DNA from 2 places in the Paenibacillus sp. Marseille-Q7038 genome. Region 2 is predicted to be linked to the other one. Evidence: predicted binding sites of a transcription regulator. Region 2 holds the regulator's gene; the other holds the start of a gene.
The links. Region 2 encodes CtsR, which represses protease genes until heat stress. Its sites were predicted from a motif close to ATGGTCAATAAAGGTCAAACA; they were not measured.
Positions count from the first base shown of each region.

Region 1: the regulator CtsR is predicted to act here: its motif matches at 1,619-1,639, upstream of clpP (ATP-dependent Clp endopeptidase proteolytic subunit ClpP).

Region 1 covers NZ_CBCOOM010000001.1:3,072,088-3,080,973, forward strand. The annotation lists gene clpX (ATP-dependent protease ATP-binding subunit ClpX) at 1-864, opposite strand, end outside; gene clpP (ATP-dependent Clp endopeptidase proteolytic subunit ClpP) at 877-1,467, opposite strand; gene tig (trigger factor) at 1,904-3,232, opposite strand; gene ACWPWY_RS14575 (hypothetical protein) at 3,366-4,304, opposite strand; tRNA gene ACWPWY_RS14580 (tRNA-Arg) at 4,542-4,615, shown strand; gene ACWPWY_RS14585 (IS4 family transposase) at 4,965-6,287, opposite strand; gene ACWPWY_RS14590 (hypothetical protein) at 6,880-7,077, opposite strand; gene ACWPWY_RS14595 (hypothetical protein) at 7,711-7,917, shown strand; gene ACWPWY_RS14600 (hypothetical protein) at 7,933-8,421, shown strand; gene ACWPWY_RS14605 (mismatch-specific DNA-glycosylase) at 8,513-8,886, opposite strand, start outside.
Region 2 covers NZ_CBCOOM010000002.1:926,893-935,778, forward strand. The annotation lists partial or broken gene ACWPWY_RS21375 (GNAT family N-acetyltransferase) at 1-668, shown strand, start outside; gene ACWPWY_RS21380 (CtsR family transcriptional regulator) at 1,078-1,539, shown strand; gene ACWPWY_RS21385 (UvrB/UvrC motif-containing protein) at 1,592-2,113, shown strand; gene ACWPWY_RS21390 (protein arginine kinase) at 2,143-3,204, shown strand; gene clpC (ATP-dependent protease ATP-binding subunit ClpC) at 3,417-5,861, shown strand; gene radA (DNA repair protein RadA) at 6,066-7,433, shown strand; gene disA (DNA integrity scanning diadenylate cyclase DisA) at 7,448-8,524, shown strand; gene pssA (CDP-diacylglycerol--serine O-phosphatidyltransferase) at 8,582-8,886, shown strand, end outside.

The sequences.
Region 1 (8,886 bases), on a different contig from region 2:
ATCTTCTGGAAGAACCATGCCAAGATATTCTCCTGGTTTCAAGTCCTTCTGCTCTGTTGCTGAGTTAAATCCGATTACTTTTTTACCGATACGACGTTTAATCATTTGCTCCAGACCATCAAAGGCACCGCCGCAAACGAATAAAATATTTGTTGTATCGATCTGGATAAACTCTTGATGTGGATGCTTACGTCCACCTTGCGGCGGTACGGAAGCGACAGTTCCCTCCAAAATTTTGAGGAGAGCTTGCTGCACACCTTCACCAGAAACGTCACGTGTAATCGAAGGATTCTCCGATTTACGTGCAACTTTATCAATTTCATCAATATAAATGATGCCGCGTTCTGCTTTTTCTACATCATAATCCGCTGCTTGGATCAACTTGAGAAGAATATTCTCAACGTCTTCACCAACATACCCTGCTTCCGTCAAAGACGTAGCATCTGCAATTGCAAACGGTACATTCAGAATTTTTGCCATCGTTTGAGCAAGTAAAGTCTTACCAGAACCCGTTGGTCCTAGAAGCAAGATATTACTTTTCGACATTTCCACGTCGTCAATTTTGCTCTGCGTATTAATACGTTTGTAGTGATTATAAACCGCTACAGACAATGATTTCTTAGCTTGATCTTGACCAATTACATATTGATCGAGAATATCACGAATCTCTTTTGGTTTCGGAATATCCTTCAGATCAATCTCTTCATCATGACCGAGTTCTTCTTCCACGATCTCCGCGCAAAGCTCGATACACTCATCACATATATACACCCCTGGTCCCGCCACTAACTTGCGGACTTGTTCCTGGGATTTACCGCAGAAAGAACATTTCAATTGTCCTTTCTCATCGTTAAATTTAAACATATAACCACCCCTTTAAGAATTGATCGGTTTGGTGAGTACTTGGTCAATGATACGGTACTCTAAAGCTTCTTCCGCACTCATGAAATAGTCACGGTCCGTATCACGCTCGATTTTATCAAGGGGTTGACCTGTACGCTCCACGTAAATCTGATTCAGTTTCTGACGAGTCTTAATAATCCAGTCAGCATGAATCTGAATATCGGATGCCTGACCTTGGACTCCGCCCAGCGGTTGATGTATCATTACTTCACTGTTTTCAAGTGCATATCGCTTACCAGGAGCACCTGCTGTTAATAGCAGAGAACCCATGCTGGCAGCCATACCTACGCAGATCGTGGATACGTCTGGCTTGATAAACTGCATCGTATCATATATACCCAACCCTGCTGTAACAGAACCACCAGGTGAATTGATATATAAACTGATATCTTTTTCTGGATCTTCTGCAGCCAGGAAAAGAAGCTGGGCGATTACAAGATTCGCCACATCATCATCTATTGCACCGCTGAGAAAGATAATCCGATCTTTCAGCAGTCTAGAGTAAATATCGTATGAACGTTCTCCGCGATTCGTTTGTTCAACAACCATAGGTACGAGACTCATGTGTAAACCTCTTTTCCATAATAGAATCTTTACCGCACAAGTCAGGGAAAACATAAGAATCTGTAAACATTTTTACAGTACATCTTATTTTAACATGTTCCCTGTTTCATGTCATATAGATCCGCTTTCTCAGATGAAGCAATAATAAGAAAGCTTGATCATATTTAACCATTTTTTTTATGTATGTGCAAATGCGCCTTCCGGCATATAGAGTAAAGACCTATATATTAAGTATATGGAAGGTTATAAAAATTATCACGCATATTAATTAATATCCATCTAATAATAAAAGTTACTATAAAATGGATATTACTTAGAAAAAATAAGGCACGTAAAAAACATTACGTGCCTTATCTGATATACGTGATTTGCATTTTGCATAAATCCATTTCTATTTTAAGGTCCTGGATTTATACTACATGCCATATGTGAGTGATTATTCAGCCGCTTCTTCTTTAGCTTCTTCAGCTGGAGCATCTACCTCTTTGCTGTTTGCCAAAAGGAAGTCGATTGTTTTACGAAGCAATACTTCTTCTTTCAAGCTATCGAGAGAACCATTGCTTTCAAGAATTTGACGAATCTCGTCAACAGAGCGTTTGAAAGAAGCAGCCATGTTGTTCAGCTCTTCGTTTACATCTTCTTCTGTTACTTCAAGATTCTCTTTTTTACCGATTGCTTCAAGAACCAAGTTGTTACGAACGCGTTTTTCGGCATCAGTTTTCATTTGGTTTTGAAGATCTGCTTCTGTTTGACCAGAGAAGCTCATGAACATTTCAAGGTTCATACCTTGTTGACGAAGACGGTTGTCAAAGTCACGCATCATGTTGCTAACTTCGCTGTTGATCATTCCTTGTGGAATTTCAACATTTGCATTTTCAGCCGCTTTTTCAACTACGATATTTTCTTGAGTTGCTTTTGCTTCTTCTTCTTTGCGGGAAGCAAGTTGTTTTTTCAGATCTTCTTTGTACTCAGCAAGTGTGTCAAATTCACTAACATCTTTAGCGAATTCATCGTCAAGTGCAGGAAGTTCTTTACGTTTGATTTCGTGTACTTTCACTTTGAATACCGCTTTTTTACCAGCAAGTTCTGCTGCATGGTATTCTTCAGGGAATGTCACTTCAACGTCTTTGTTGTCGCCTGTTGCAAGACCAATTACTTGCTCTTCGAAACCAGGGATGAATGTGTTGGATCCAAGTTCAAGGGATTGACGCTCAGCAGTTCCGCCTTCGAAAAGTTCACCATCAACAGAACCTTCGTAGTCGATAACAACAACATCACCAGATGCAGCTTGTCCTTCTTCCACTACTACAAGTTCAGCATGACGCTGTTGCAGACGCTCTAGTTCAGCAGCCAGTTCTTCTTCAGAAACTTCAGTGCTTACTTTAGGAACTTCAAGTCCTTTGTACTCGCCAAGTTCAACTTCAGGTTTAACTACAACTTTTGCTTTAAACTTGAATGTTTGACCTTTAGCAAATTGATCAACATCCACTTCTGGTTGCTCTACAGGGAAGATTTCTGTTTGGTCAACAGCTTCCGTGTATACTTCTGGAAGAAGGATGTCAATTGCATCCTGGTACAAGCTCTCTACGCCAAAACGAGCTTCGAAGATTGAACGTGGTACTTTACCTTTACGGAATCCAGGTACATTTATTTTTTTAACGACTTTATTAAAAGCCTTGTCGAGAGCAGCAGCTACACGATCTGCTTCTACTTCAACTTCAAGAACCCCAAGGTTCTTCTCTATTTTTTCCCAAGTTGCTTTCATTTATGCTTTCCCCTCCAAATTTCACGTGTTAACCATTGTCAAGCGCGTACAAAATAACCATTTTAGTATAAACAACATTAAATGCAATTTCAAGGGTAAACCCTTGCAAACACAGCAGGAAAAGTTTTATAACCTATTTTGTGCCCAGTCCTCCTGAAACAAATTGCTTAATTGAGCGATACGCCTGTTCAAATCGGAACCTAACCTCGCTCGTGATCCCATACAGGGTGCGAATCTCTTCTTCATTATGCGAACCTCCCAAACTCTCAGCCACCGCTGCATGAAGTGCAGCAGCCCACATATCGAGCATGGATTCATCGCCTTCCAGCATAGAGCGGTAATCACTTGTTCCAAAAACGGCCATGATATATTGCGACCAAAGCTCCTGAGCGAAATAAAACAAAGTGGGCTCGTGAACTTCCGTCTGATCTGCGACACGTTCTAGAATCCGAAGAACAGCGTGCGGGAAGTCTTCTGGTTTCAGAGGTACTGTCTCTATTTCAACTTCGACCTTCTCTGTTCCTCTTTGTAGAGTAACCTGAAAGTCAGCCCCTCTTTTCCGCAGGGTTTGAAGCACTCTAAACTGAAGTAATGGATGTAATCTGCTTTGTTCAATCCACTCTTTAAGTGATTCATCGACGCTCGGTACGTCTACATATGCTAGCTGGTCAAGCGCAAGCATGGTTTGTTCACTCAGCGGCTCATCCTTCAAAATACGCAGCAATTTATTCGCATAATCTCCGTCTTCAGCCAGCTTATTTTTCGCGTTTTGACGTGCTAAATCCTCTTCACTTTCAATTTCATCCTCTTCTTCAGGAACCGAATTATTGTCATCAGCACTTATATATTGAGGAAAGGCTGCCTGTAACCATTCAAGCAACGCTGCCCACTCTTCATAGTTTTTCTGATCCTGTCCCTGGCACTGAAGCAGAAATTCAAGCAAATTCATCGCTTCCGCATAGCGTTCATTTTCCAGCATAACGGTGAGCTGTATCTGATAAAAGTCTAGTGTCTTAGGAAACAATACAATATTTTTATCTGTAGTGTGTGAACTTGTATCTTTAATTAAGATTACCTCCTCTCTACCCGGAAGCTTAAAGCGACTCGTTGATTATATAGAAACCCGTAGTCTATGTATAGCACTAATATATTAGAATAACCTAAAGTGGTACAGAAAAAACATAGAGCTCTCCATTTTATGAAATAAACTGTCCCAAGTAAAAGATCGCCGCACTCTTTTTATTTTATTTTAGTATAACTGTTGATTTTACGTTTTATATATGGTATGCTCTATTTCGCGCTTGAATTTGTCTCAGTAGCTCAGCAGGATAGAGCAACGGCCTTCTAAGCCGTCGGTCGGGGGTTCGAATCCCTCCTGGGACGTACAATAAAAAGGTATCCTTTATAGGATGCCTTTTTTATGTCCTCGGGATGAGAACCCCTATAAGGGGCGTCGGAGCTTTTCTTCGAGCATTACAGTTCAAAATAGTCCTCAACTATAGAAATGATAGAAGAATTGTTGAGGTATCAATTACACAACCAATAAGTGTTATAAAAAAAGAGTAACCAAATGGCCAATGTCATTTAGTTAAGCTCTAAGATAAAACCTGAATTAAATTTAAAACGGCACGGGAAAAGTCCTATGCCGTTTTTTTGGTGTAAGTAGAAAAAAAAAGCGCACAGCAAACAAAGCGGATGAAATATCCGCTAAAAAAAGTTTGTGTGAAACGGATTATGCTACTCTATAGACGAAGCTAACAACGGATCTATACCGGATTTTTCGTGTATTCTTCTGCCCTTGACGAATGGATCGAATCGGCAACATGTTTTTACGAATCAGCGCTTCCATATCGGGTGGGGGTTCATCGTCTCGTAAACGCAGAAAATGTCTACAAACGTAAACAGCGACCGTAAAGTTGACTTGGTATGGGTATCGTTTATCCATTTGGGAAATGACTACGTGCGAGGTAATCATTTCAGCAAAATTGTACATGATCATTTTTGCGAAAATCTCTTGGGTGATCGATTCTTGTCTCTTTGCGTGAAAATTTGTCAGACCAACAGTGTATTTTAATGCTCTGAAAGAGGTTTCAATGCCCCAGCGCATGTTATAAATCGATTTGATTTCATTAGGTGGGAAATCAGTAGCAGAAAGATTGGTAATGATCGTTTCATAAGTGCCACAAGGCAGGATAAAACGAACAACCCGAAAGGAAATTGGATAAAACATGCGCTCATGCAGATCCAAAAAATCAAATGTAGAAGTGGAAGGGATGAACTTGTAAATCTCGGGCTGAGATTTAACCTTTTTGGTTTGTTTTTTGGTGAGTGTCCGATGAACATCAATATCAAACTCTCTACTAGATGGCAAACGTAAGCCCGAAAGAATACCATTGGAGTTTACATCCTTTACCCGTATGACGTAGTTCCAGCCTTTGCGTTCAATATGTGCGAAGTTATTGTAACTTTCATAGCCTCGATCGGCAATAACAATAGCTTTGCCTTGAATAGGAGAACGGTCAACCATATCAGCCATTGCCCTTCCCTCGTTGCACAATCTTCGTGGCTGAACAAGGGCATCTACGTAAAGTCTGTTGCAAAGATCATAGGCTGCGTTCAAATGCAGAAGGTTATAACCTTTCGTGTTCGGTCCACTTTGAAAATAGGTATCTGTGTCCGCAGAGTTCGTTGCGATATGCAAATCCGAACCGTCAACAGCAAGTAATCGATACCCACGATAGTGCTTGATATCCGTAAACAAACGCGTAAATTCATGAAATAAAAATTCCACAGCAGACGGTAGAATTTTATTCCTCTGTTGGACAAAAGCGGACGTGGTTGCAGTGTTTACGTCATAGCCCTCTGATTCCAAGAGTTCCTTATATATACTATTGCCACCCATTGAGATTAGAAGTTGCATGACCGTTTCAAAGGGTAGTTTTTTCTTTCTGGTAAAATCTGTTTCAGGGTTTTTGACATAAGGTGCAGGTGCAGCTGACATTTCTTGTATAAGGGATGTCAGTGATTGTTTTAGTGAATTTGCGTACTCGTTCATTGGCGTAACCTCCTTGTTTCAAGGGGCTTCGCCACACATTTTCGCTTACTTGTCAAGTCCTATTTCTCGTTTGTTCACAAAAAAAGAGCAGGTTATCTTTTTGATAACCTGCTCTTTTAGCATGCGCCTTAACTAAATGACATTGACCAAATGGCTACTCTTTTTTAATGTGGATTTAGGATGATACTATATACATATAGTTAAGATACATCAGACCAAACATTAGGCTAGCAATAAATTTATAATATTTACCTTCACCTTTTAAGTCTAACAAGACTCCACATGAAAATAAATCCTAGGAGCAAGAATATTAATGGCATTTCACTATGTCTCCTAACTATTTATTATCTCCGTTAGTCCAATAATGTCCAACCCCCTTAATTAATTTCAGGTGGTCCCTCCAGAAGCAAATTGATATAACCCAATTGAAATTAAAAACAGTACGAGAAAGATAATTCCGATTAGTACTACTATCTTGAATGTTCCAGAAGATTGAGATTTATGTTTGAGTTGACTTTCGACACTTATCAATCGATCTTTAATTTCTTGAATTTCTTTTTCGTGTTCCATTATTTCTCCCCTTCACTCAGGTTCATACTTTTTTTAATTTTCTTAGAATTACTGCTGTACAGACAGATATAACACTAACTAAGTATAAAAGAGCGTATGCTACAGCAAGATAATATGTCAGTTCAGCTTCAATACCGGACCTTGTAAGAACTAAAATAATGGCATAGCCAACAACAAAAACGACAATACCCAATAGAGCATTTTTAATAACTTCTTTCACAAATTCACCTCCTAGGTTTATACTAGTTCCCCGATTTCTGTGCCACTTTATTTGACCAAGAGGATCTACCCAGATGTGGTTATGCTCATTAGTTCTTCTTACATGACATAAAAGAATTAATAGATATGAAGTGAGATTCTGTAAAGATCATTCGAAATGTAAGCCAGTGCTATACAGGCAATCAATAAATATATCTTGTAGTGCTTCTGACTCTTAAAAATCTGAACAAAACAAATAAAGAAGACTATACATAAAACAGAAAAAATTATATCAGTTCCAATAAACCCCAACATGTGCCTTGATACTCCCTCCATGAATATTTTAATAGCTTGCTCTTTAAATAATATTAGAGAAGTATATCACGTCATCGTCACATTTATTAGTTATAATTTACCAATATCAATATAATTTCTATAATAGCTCTTTACACATTTATTCAACTAAACTGCCCTTTAGCTTAATAGACGGTAGCCTATCACTCAGGTTGCCGTCTATTCTTCATTGTTAATTAATCCGGTTATCTGATTGAACAATTAACTTTTACATCCTATATATGGTAAAGTATGCATGATTGATTCAATAAGGAGGAACATCATGCGTAAAGTTTTCATATGACGAACAAGCGAGATTGTAGTGAGTGAGTTGAATTTTACCAAGAAGAATGTGTCAGACAATGAAATAGAACTTGAATATACCGGTCTTACGTCATTTGCCCAAGAGAAGATCGAACTTGAAGGAATGATCACCTTATTACAGGAAAACAATGAATGGAAAGTAAATAATGATATGTACAACTTTGAAGATTTAATACCGATCATTGACGAATCTATAATTAAATAAGAAAGGTAGGATTCTATGAGCCGCTCTGTTTTGTACTACCTATGGGTAGCCATCATTGGTTACCTTGCCGGACCTATTTTATTCACAGCTGTACTGCGATTCTTATATCAAGAGCCGCTTAGTCAGCAGGAACTGTCGATGCTTCTTACCTGGACCATCCCTACCTTTTTCACCGTAGGAATCTTGTTATATCTACTATCCATTATCCTTCTCCGCTCCTTACGTATCTATAATGTGTTCACCCAGACGCTTCTGTTTCTTCTGGTTGGCATGCTGCTCGCTGCTTTATTCACACTAGGTGCAGGTATGTTTAGCTATGCTGATATATCGTCACTCATTTCACCAGAAGGTCTGCTGTTTTTCCTATTCTTTTCGGCCATTGGAATTGTCTGCTCTTATGGTGTTTGGCTTGGACATAAGAAACTTAGCAAATCCCCTTTCTATGCGTTATCTGGGGTGTTAATCATCGCTTTTGCAATCCTTATTGTTGTACCTCTTGGGTGAATCGAGTCCTTATAACAACACCAAAAGCCTCGCAAGAAGGTTAATGTCAATTTCCTGACGCACCTTCTTTGCGGGGCTTTGAACCCATTTTTCACATATCTTCGTATACTTCTGTTTCTACTCCATGAACATAATCACTTAATTGACTATAAATATGCACGATCTGCTTCATCGGCATTCGCACCAGACCACTCGAAGAAGGAGCAACAAATTCATGCATTCCGGATAGAAATGGTTCCGGCTGAAATCCCCAATTCACTTTTGTCCTTTTCGTGTACTGTGCATATACGCCTTTTCCTACAAAACAAGCCACTTCCGGACGATACTTCTCAAGCTTCTGCTTCAAGATTTCCCGTCCTTCTGCATATTCTTCCTTCGTAATATCATCAATGCCAACGGTTGGTCTTGCCACAATATTGGTAAAACCATATCCCAGCTTCAGCAGATCCTGATCTTCTTTTGCCT
Region 2 (8,886 bases):
GCTATCAGGGTACTCTTGTTCGAGATGAAGAATGGTGGAAGTATACAGTCTTAGATCATACCAAATATAGTGCTGTCTATTATTCTCTTGATGGAGAGCCACAAGGCTATGTGTTATATGAATTAAAAGATAAAATGCTTGTATGTAATGAATTTGTTTATTTGAATGAAGAAGCGCGGAAAGCATTATGGACTTTTTTCTCGAATCACGACTCTCGTATTGAGCAAGTAAAGTTAACCATGGTTCCAGTTGATGATAATCTACCTTATATGCTCCCAGATCCGCGGGTAATCCAAGAAACAATTCCTTATTTTATGGCTCGTATTGTGGATATAGATTCTTTTTTACAACAGTATACGTTTGAAGCTGGCAATAGATCAGAATTAACGATACAAATTGATGATGCAGCCGCTTCATGGAATGCTGGGTTGTGGAAAATATCTATTAATGAACAAGGTCAAGCGAAGGTAACAAAGGTAATGGAAGAAAAAGAAGAGATTCGACCAGATTTAATAGCAGATATTCAAGTTTGGACTGCTCTTTTTCTGGGATATAAGCGTCCGGTGGCATTGTTTCACATACAGAAGCTAAAAGGGCAATCCCAAAAGGCAAAAGAACTTGAAAAGCTCATTCCCCAAGCACAAACCTTATTAATGGACTTTTTCTAATAACATATAAGAACTGCTCTTCTGGCTTCGATCAGGAGAGTTTTTTCTTAAAGCGAATAATTTATGTAAATATGTGAAAAATGAAAAGGGAATCTTACTTGAGATTTCTGTACAGTATGTTATAATGGAGACAAAGTCAAAGAAAGTCAAAGTCAACAAAGATCAGAATTTAAATTGTTGGTTATACTAATATTATTATGTAGTAAGTTAATTCAAGCTTATTTATAAATTTCACACAGAATGGGTATTTAGACATTTTAAGTGGTTGTTTATAAAAGAGAGCATTCATTTAAGCCAAAGAGGTTCGCCAGCTAAGTAAGATGGGTAATTATTGTAGTTGCCTCTTTCTGGATAAATTCGAATGTATGCATGTGATTAGCTTACCGGTTTTATACAGTGGGGGATGAGAATGCGTAATATTTCTGATATTATCGAACAATATCTGAAAAATATTTTGCAGGATAGCTCTGATGGAATGATTGAAATTCAGAGAAATGATCTTGCAGATAAATTCTCCTGTGTGCCATCCCAGATTAACTATGTAATTAGTACTCGTTTTACTCTTGAAAAAGGTTATCTTGTAGAGAGTAAGCGCGGTGGTGGTGGATATATACGGATACAGCGAGTAGAACTCCCTGCACACTCTGTGCTAGGAGGACATTTCCATCAGCATATTGGGGATGAAATCAACCAGGCATCTGCAGAAGGTCTTATCTACCAGTTAGAAGAAGCTAAATTTCTTAACTGCCGAGAAGCTGCTTTAATCAAAGCAGCGATGTCTAGAGAAGTATTATTCATAAAGCTTCCCTATCGTGATCAAATCCGTGCTCGTATGTTAAAGGCAATGTTAATTTCGCTCCTCGGTAAGTAGGTTGAATGCCATTGTATTTATCCGTTAGGAACGAATAAAGGAGGTATGCGGTATGCTTTGTCAAGAATGTAATGAACGTCCGGCTACTCTTCATTTTACGAAGATTGTAAATGGCGAGAAGACGGAATTCCATATTTGTGAAAGCTGCGCAAGAGAAAAAGGAGATCATCTATCCGGTATCTCTAATGGGTTCTCGATCCATGGACTCCTTTCAGGCCTTATGGATTTTGAATCTGGGAAATATAAAACAGCTGGAACACCTGCACCCGAGACACTTCAGTGTAAGGAATGCGGAATGACGATGCAGCAGTTTAGCAAGCTCAATCGATTTGGTTGCAGTTCATGCTATAAGTATTTTTCTAATCGTTTAGATCCTCTCTTAAAGCGCGTTCATGGAAATACAACTCATGTGGGTAAAGTTCCTGTTCGTGCTGGAGGAAAGATTCATTTAAGACGAAGAGTGGATGAACTTAAAAAAGAACTTCAAGAACAAATTAACCTACAGGAATTTGAGTCTGCTGCTGAATTACGTGACCAGATTCGTGAACTGGAAAGAGAAATAGCGGAAGAGTAAAGTTTGGTAAAGAGCAGGAGGTATGCACTATGTCAGATATCCGGTTTACCGATAAACCACTTAGTGAATGGATGCGTAGTAGCGCAGCTGATTCAGAAATTGTCATTAGCAGCCGGGTAAGAGTGGCACGAAACGTGCAGAGTTTTCCATTTCCTATGTTGGCAACCGACCAGCAGTCGAGAGCGGTACTCGATAAGGTAACGGAAGTCCTTCAATTTGATGATATTCATCAGTTTGGCAGTTTCCATGTCCTAAGTCTGAATGAACTATCTGACCTTGACCAAGAAATACTAGTCGAAAAACATCTCATTAGTCCGAACTTGGCGAATGAATCAAGAAATGGTGCGGTTATTCTCAGTGAAGATGAATCCATTAGTATTATGGTGAACGAAGAGGATCATTTGCGCATTCAATGTTTATATCCTGGTTTTCAGGTTCAAGAAGCGTGGAAACGTGCTTCCGCCATAGATGATGTTTTTGAAGCCCATATCGATTATTCTTTCGATGATCGCAGAGGATATTTAACCAGCTGTCCAACCAATGTAGGGACCGGAGTTCGTGCTTCCGTAATGATGCATTTACCGGCACTCGTAATGACGAAACAGATAGGCAGGGTACTCACTGCTGTATCCCAAGTAGGTCTTGCTGTAAGAGGAATTTACGGTGAGGGCAGTGAAGCGACAGGAAATCTGTTTCAAATATCGAATCAAATTACATTAGGACAAACTGAAACTGAGATTATTGATAATTTATATAGTGTTGTTCTGCAGATCATTGGTCATGAACGTAACGCTAGAGAAAGACTCATGACAGATTCTAAACTTCGTATTGCGGATCGAGTAATGAGATCATATGGTATTTTATCTCATGCTTATCTGATGGACTCGAAGGAAGCAGCTCAGCGTATATCTGATATTCGGCTCGGTATTGATTTGGATCTAATCAGGGAAAAAACGATTGTTGAAATGAATGAACTCAATGTCTTGATCCAGCCAGGTTTTCTTCAGAAGAAATTTGGGAGAACGCTCGAATCAGGAGAAAGAGATATGTATCGTGCGCAGTTAATAAGGGAATTTTTCCAAAAGGAATGAAGAAAGCCTTAGGTCTAGTGTAAAACCTTAGTGAAAGGCCCTTATTATGAACTAAGCTCTTATACGAAGTAATAACCCACTTCTTACATTCTTGTCTCACAAGAACGAAAGTTATGGGATTTACCGGCATTATGTCGGCTGGGCAAGCGTTAGAATAGCCTAGATATATAGATAAAGGAATTATTTTTTAAACTTATGGAGGTGCAAGGAATATGATGTTTGGAAGATTTACGGAACGAGCTCAAAAAGTTCTCGCTTTGGCTCAGGAAGAAGCAGTTCGTTTAGGTCATAATAACATCGGTACCGAACATATTTTGCTCGGCCTGATTCGTGAAGGTGAAGGTATTGCTGCAAAAGCTCTCATCGGCCTTGGCCTTGGTCTTGAAAAAATACAGGATGAGGTAGAAACACTCATTGGCCGTGGCCAAGAGCAACCTACCAATATTGCATATACGCCGCGTGCGAAAAAAGTAATTGAGCTTTCGATGGATGAGGCTCGTAAGCTGGGTCATACTTATGTGGGAACTGAACATATTTTGCTTGGTTTAATTCGTGAAGGTGAAGGTGTAGCAGCTCGCGTGCTAAATAACCTTGGAATTAGCCTTAATAAGGCTCGTCAACAAGTTTTGCAGCTGCTAGGCAGCAGTGAAGCAGTATCCAGTCATAATGGGACACAAGCCAACGTAAGCACTCCTACACTGGATAGTTTGGCAAGAGATTTGACAGCTACTGCGAGAGAGAGCAATCTTGATCCGGTAATCGGCCGTAGTAAAGAGATTGAGCGTGTTATTCAAGTGCTTAGCCGCCGTACAAAAAACAACCCAGTTTTAATTGGTGAACCAGGGGTTGGTAAAACGGCGATTGCAGAAGGACTTGCTCAGAAGATTATTGCAAATGAAATACCTGAAACGTTGCGTGACAAACGTGTAATGACACTAGATATGGGTTCTGTTGTTGCTGGAACGAAATATCGTGGTGAGTTTGAGGATCGACTCAAAAAAATTATGGATGAGATTCGTCAAGCGGGTAATATCATTCTCTTTATTGATGAGCTGCATACTCTTATTGGTGCAGGCGGAGCAGAGGGAGCAATCGACGCTTCTAACATTTTGAAACCTGCTCTTGCTCGTGGAGAACTACAGTGTATTGGTGCTACTACGCTGGATGAGTATCGTAAATATATTGAAAAAGATGCTGCTCTTGAACGTCGTTTCCAACCAATTACCGTTGATCAACCATCCGTTGATGAAGCCATTCAAATCTTGCATGGACTTAGAGATCGTTATGAAGCCCATCACCGTGTGAAAATTACGGATGAGGCAATTGAACAAGCAGTAAAACTGTCTGACCGTTATATTACAGATCGATTCCTGCCAGATAAAGCGATTGACCTTATTGATGAAGCGGGTTCTAAAGTAAGACTGAATTCTTATACAGTACCGCCTAATCTTAAACAACTGGAAAATCGTCTTGATGATATCCGTAAAGAAAAAGATTCTGCAGTTCAAAGTCAAGAATTCGAGAAGGCAGCAGCGCTGCGTGATACGGAGCAGAAAATTCGTGAAGAACTGGATATAACCAAAAATCAGTGGAAAGAAAAACAAGGTCGTACGGATTCAGAAGTAACTCCAGAAGATATCGCTCAAGTGGTAGCAAGCTGGACGGGAATTCCTGTTAGCAAATTGAAACAAGAAGAAACAGATCGCTTGTTAAATATGGAATCTATTCTCCATCAACGTGTTATCGGTCAGGATGAAGCAGTTGTAGCTGTCAGCCGTGCGATTCGCCGGGCACGTGCGGGTCTTAAAGATCCAAAACGTCCAATGGGCTCCTTTATCTTCCTTGGTCCTACAGGGGTAGGTAAAACGGAACTTGCTCGTGCGCTTGCCGAAGCAATGTTTGGAGATGAAAATGCTGTAATACGGATCGATATGTCCGAATACATGGAGAAACACTCTACTTCTCGATTGGTTGGAGCGCCTCCAGGATATGTAGGATATGAAGAAGGCGGTCAGCTTACTGAAAAAGTTCGCCGTAAACCGTATTCTGTAGTTCTCTTGGATGAGATCGAAAAAGCTCACCCAGAAGTATTTAATATCTTGCTTCAAGTTCTTGAAGACGGACGTTTGACTGACTCGAAAGGTCGCGTTGTAGACTTCCGTAATACCCTCATTATCCTGACTTCTAATGTGGGTGCAGATGCAATCAGACGTAATTCTACTCTAGGATTTACTGCAGTTGCAGATGCGGGTGCGGAGTACGTTAACATGAAAGGAAAAGTGATGGAGGAACTCAAGAAGAGTTTCCGTCCTGAATTCCTAAACCGGATTGACGAGGTTATTGTCTTCCATTCACTTGAAGAGAAACATATCGGAGAAATTGTTACTCTGATGGCTGAGGAACTTCGTAAACGTCTGCTCGAATATGAAGTGGACTTCGAGCTTACTGATAAGGCGAAGGCCTTCTTAGCCAAGGAAGGGTTCGATCCAGCCTATGGTGCAAGACCGCTTCGCCGTGCGATTCAAAAGCACATTGAAGATCGTCTCTCTGAAGAACTTCTTACGGCTTCCATTACGAAAGGTGATTTCCTTATCATTGATGAAGAAGATGGTGCACTATCTGTTACGAAAAAGAGCAATGTATCAACTAATTCTTAATTATTGATAATAATGCCCCCTGATTTCACAGGGGGCATTTTTTATTTTTAGTGAAAAGAATCATTCCCTTTGATGTAAAGTTTGTGATTAAGCTTTACGTTAAAATGCATTCAATGTTAAACTTTTAATAAATCCTTTATTGGTAAATTCGGTATGCAAAATTTATACGTGAAGTTTAAGAAAAGTTAAATGAGGAGAAGTGAAGTGGCTAAAGTAAAAACGAAGTTTTACTGTACTGAATGCGGCTATGAATCGCCGAAATGGTACGGTAAATGTCCAGGTTGCCAGTCATGGAATTCCATGCTTGAGGAAACCGAAAGTATTGTGAAGACACAGGGGAGGAATTCTTCCCTTTTTGATAGTAAAGAAAAACCGCTTCCTATCATAAATATAGAAAGTGACCAAGAGCCGCGAATTCTAACTGGCATTCAGGAACTGAATCGAGTTCTTGGCGGAGGAGTAGTACCAGGTTCTTTGATTCTAGTTGGTGGGGATCCGGGTATTGGTAAATCAACGCTCTTGCTCCAGACATCTCATGCCATGACCGTTTCAGGGCTACGTGTCTTGTATATTTCGGGTGAGGAATCGGTCAGACAAACCAAACTGAGAGCCGATCGGCTTGAAGCATTGTCTCCTGATCTATATGTTCTTAGCGAAACGAATATGGAACGGATAGAAGAGGCAGTGAATCAGGTTGATCCTCATTTTCTGGTGATTGATTCGATTCAGACTGTGTTTTTACCGGAAATAACAAGTGCTCCCGGAAGTGTTGCACAGGTACGAGAATGTACATCAAGGTTTATGCGGATTGCGAAAGGGCTAGGCATTGCAACAGTTCTGGTAGGGCATGTTACTAAAGAGGGTGCTATTGCAGGTCCTCGAATGCTGGAACATATGGTGGATTGTGTGCTTTATTTTGAAGGAGAACGCCATCATACGTATCGTTTGCTTCGTGCGGTAAAGAATCGTTTTGGTTCGACGAATGAAATCGGGATTTTCGAGATGGGGGAATCGGGTCTTAGAGAAGTGGCTAACCCATCAGAAATGTTCTTATCTGAGCGACCGCTAGGAGTGGCAGGTTCCACCGTTGCAGCGAGTATGGAAGGAACGCGTCCCATGCTTGTCGAGCTTCAGGCACTGATCTCGGCTACACAATTCCCGTCACCTAGGCGAATGGCTACCGGCGTTGATTATAACCGTATGGCACTAATCATTGCAGTCCTTGAGAAGCGACAAGGAATGTTCCTCCAGAATCAAGATGCTTATCTAAATGTAGCTGGTGGAGTGAAACTGGATGAACCCGCAACCGATTTGGCCATGGCAGTAAGTATTGCCTCCAGTTTTCGCGATTTGCCAACCAAACCCTATGATGTCATATTTGGAGAAGTAGGCTTGACTGGAGAAGTGCGTGGCGTTTCAAGAGCGGAACAAAGAGCCAAAGAAGCGCAAAAACTTGGGTTTAAACGGGTAATTATGCCAGAGAAGAGCTTAAAGGGGTGGAAGCATCCTGTTGGAATAGAACTGATCGGCATTAATACGGTCGGAGATGCACTAGCGGCTGCTTTAGATTAGGGGGCATTGAATAGATGAAAGAATCGAGCCAACTGGATAAAATGAATGAGTTGTTACGTTTGGTTGCACCGGGAACGCCTTTTCGTGAAGGGCTTGAAAATGTGCTTCGTGCAAAAACGGGTGCTTTGATTGTTGTCGGTTACAGTCCAGAAGTCATGGAAGTAGTGGATGGTGGATTTTCAATTAATTGCGATTTTTCACCTAACTACTTATATGAACTTGCCAAGATGGATGGAGCTATTATTCTTAGTGAAGATTTGAAACGGATATTGTATGCAAATACGCAGTTAATTCCCGATTCCTCCATTTCTTCATCCGAAACAGGTATTCGTCACCGTACGGCAGAACGTGTAGCGAAACAGACGGGGAAACTGGTTGTTTCCATTTCGCAAAGACGGAATATCATCACTCTTTACCAAGGAACGCTGCGTTATGCATTGAAGGAAATTGGAGTTATTTTAACAAAAGCCAATCAGGCGATTCAAACTTTGGAGAAATATAAAGCAGTCTTAAACCAGTCACTCACAAATCTGAGTGCATCCGAGTTTGAAGAATTGGTTACTATTCCTGAAGTGATAAACGTAATACAGCGCGTGGAAATGGTGCTGAGAATCAAGATGGAGATTAAACGTTATATTAATGAACTGGGCAATGAGGGCCGCCTGATTAACATGCAGATGGAAGAACTTGTTGCTAATACAGAAGAAGAAGCTTGGCTTTTGTATAAGGATTATGCTAAAGATAACAGTGATGAGAAGATCAAAGATATTATTAACGGCTTAAAACGATCTACAGATGACGAGTTGCTTGATACCCATCATATTGGCCGACTTCTTGGATATGGGGCTGCTGCAGCTGCTTCTGAAGAATCAGTAGCTCCAAGAGGATACCGTGTTTTAAGCAAAATCCCAAGATTGCCTAATGTCATTATTCATAATTTAGTTGAAGAGTTTGAAAAATTACCACATGTGATTATGGCTACGATTGAGGAACTTGATGAAGTGGACGGTATTGGTGAAGTTCGCGCTCGAACGATCAAAGATGGCTTGAAGCGTCTGCAAGAGCAGATGTTTATTGATCGGCAAATGTAAAGTTGTTTAGCTAAGATTTAGAAGAAAATTGTACAGTTACACTTACGAGGTGACGTGATGATAACAAAATCAATTCCGAACTTGTTTACCTTAGGTAATCTATCTCTCGGAATGATTGCCATTCTGCTGGCATCTGAGGGTCGCTACAGTTTAGCAGCGATTATGGTTGTTGTAGCGATGCTGATGGATGGACTGGATGGTCGAATTGCTAGAGCTTTAAATGCTCAAAGTGATTTTGGCAAAGAGCTTGATTCCTTATCGGATATGATCTCTTTTGGAGCTGCGCCAGCTTATATTATGTACAGCGTTTCATTTCAGGAGGCTCCTATCGCTCTCGCTTGGATTGTAACGTGTCTATTCCC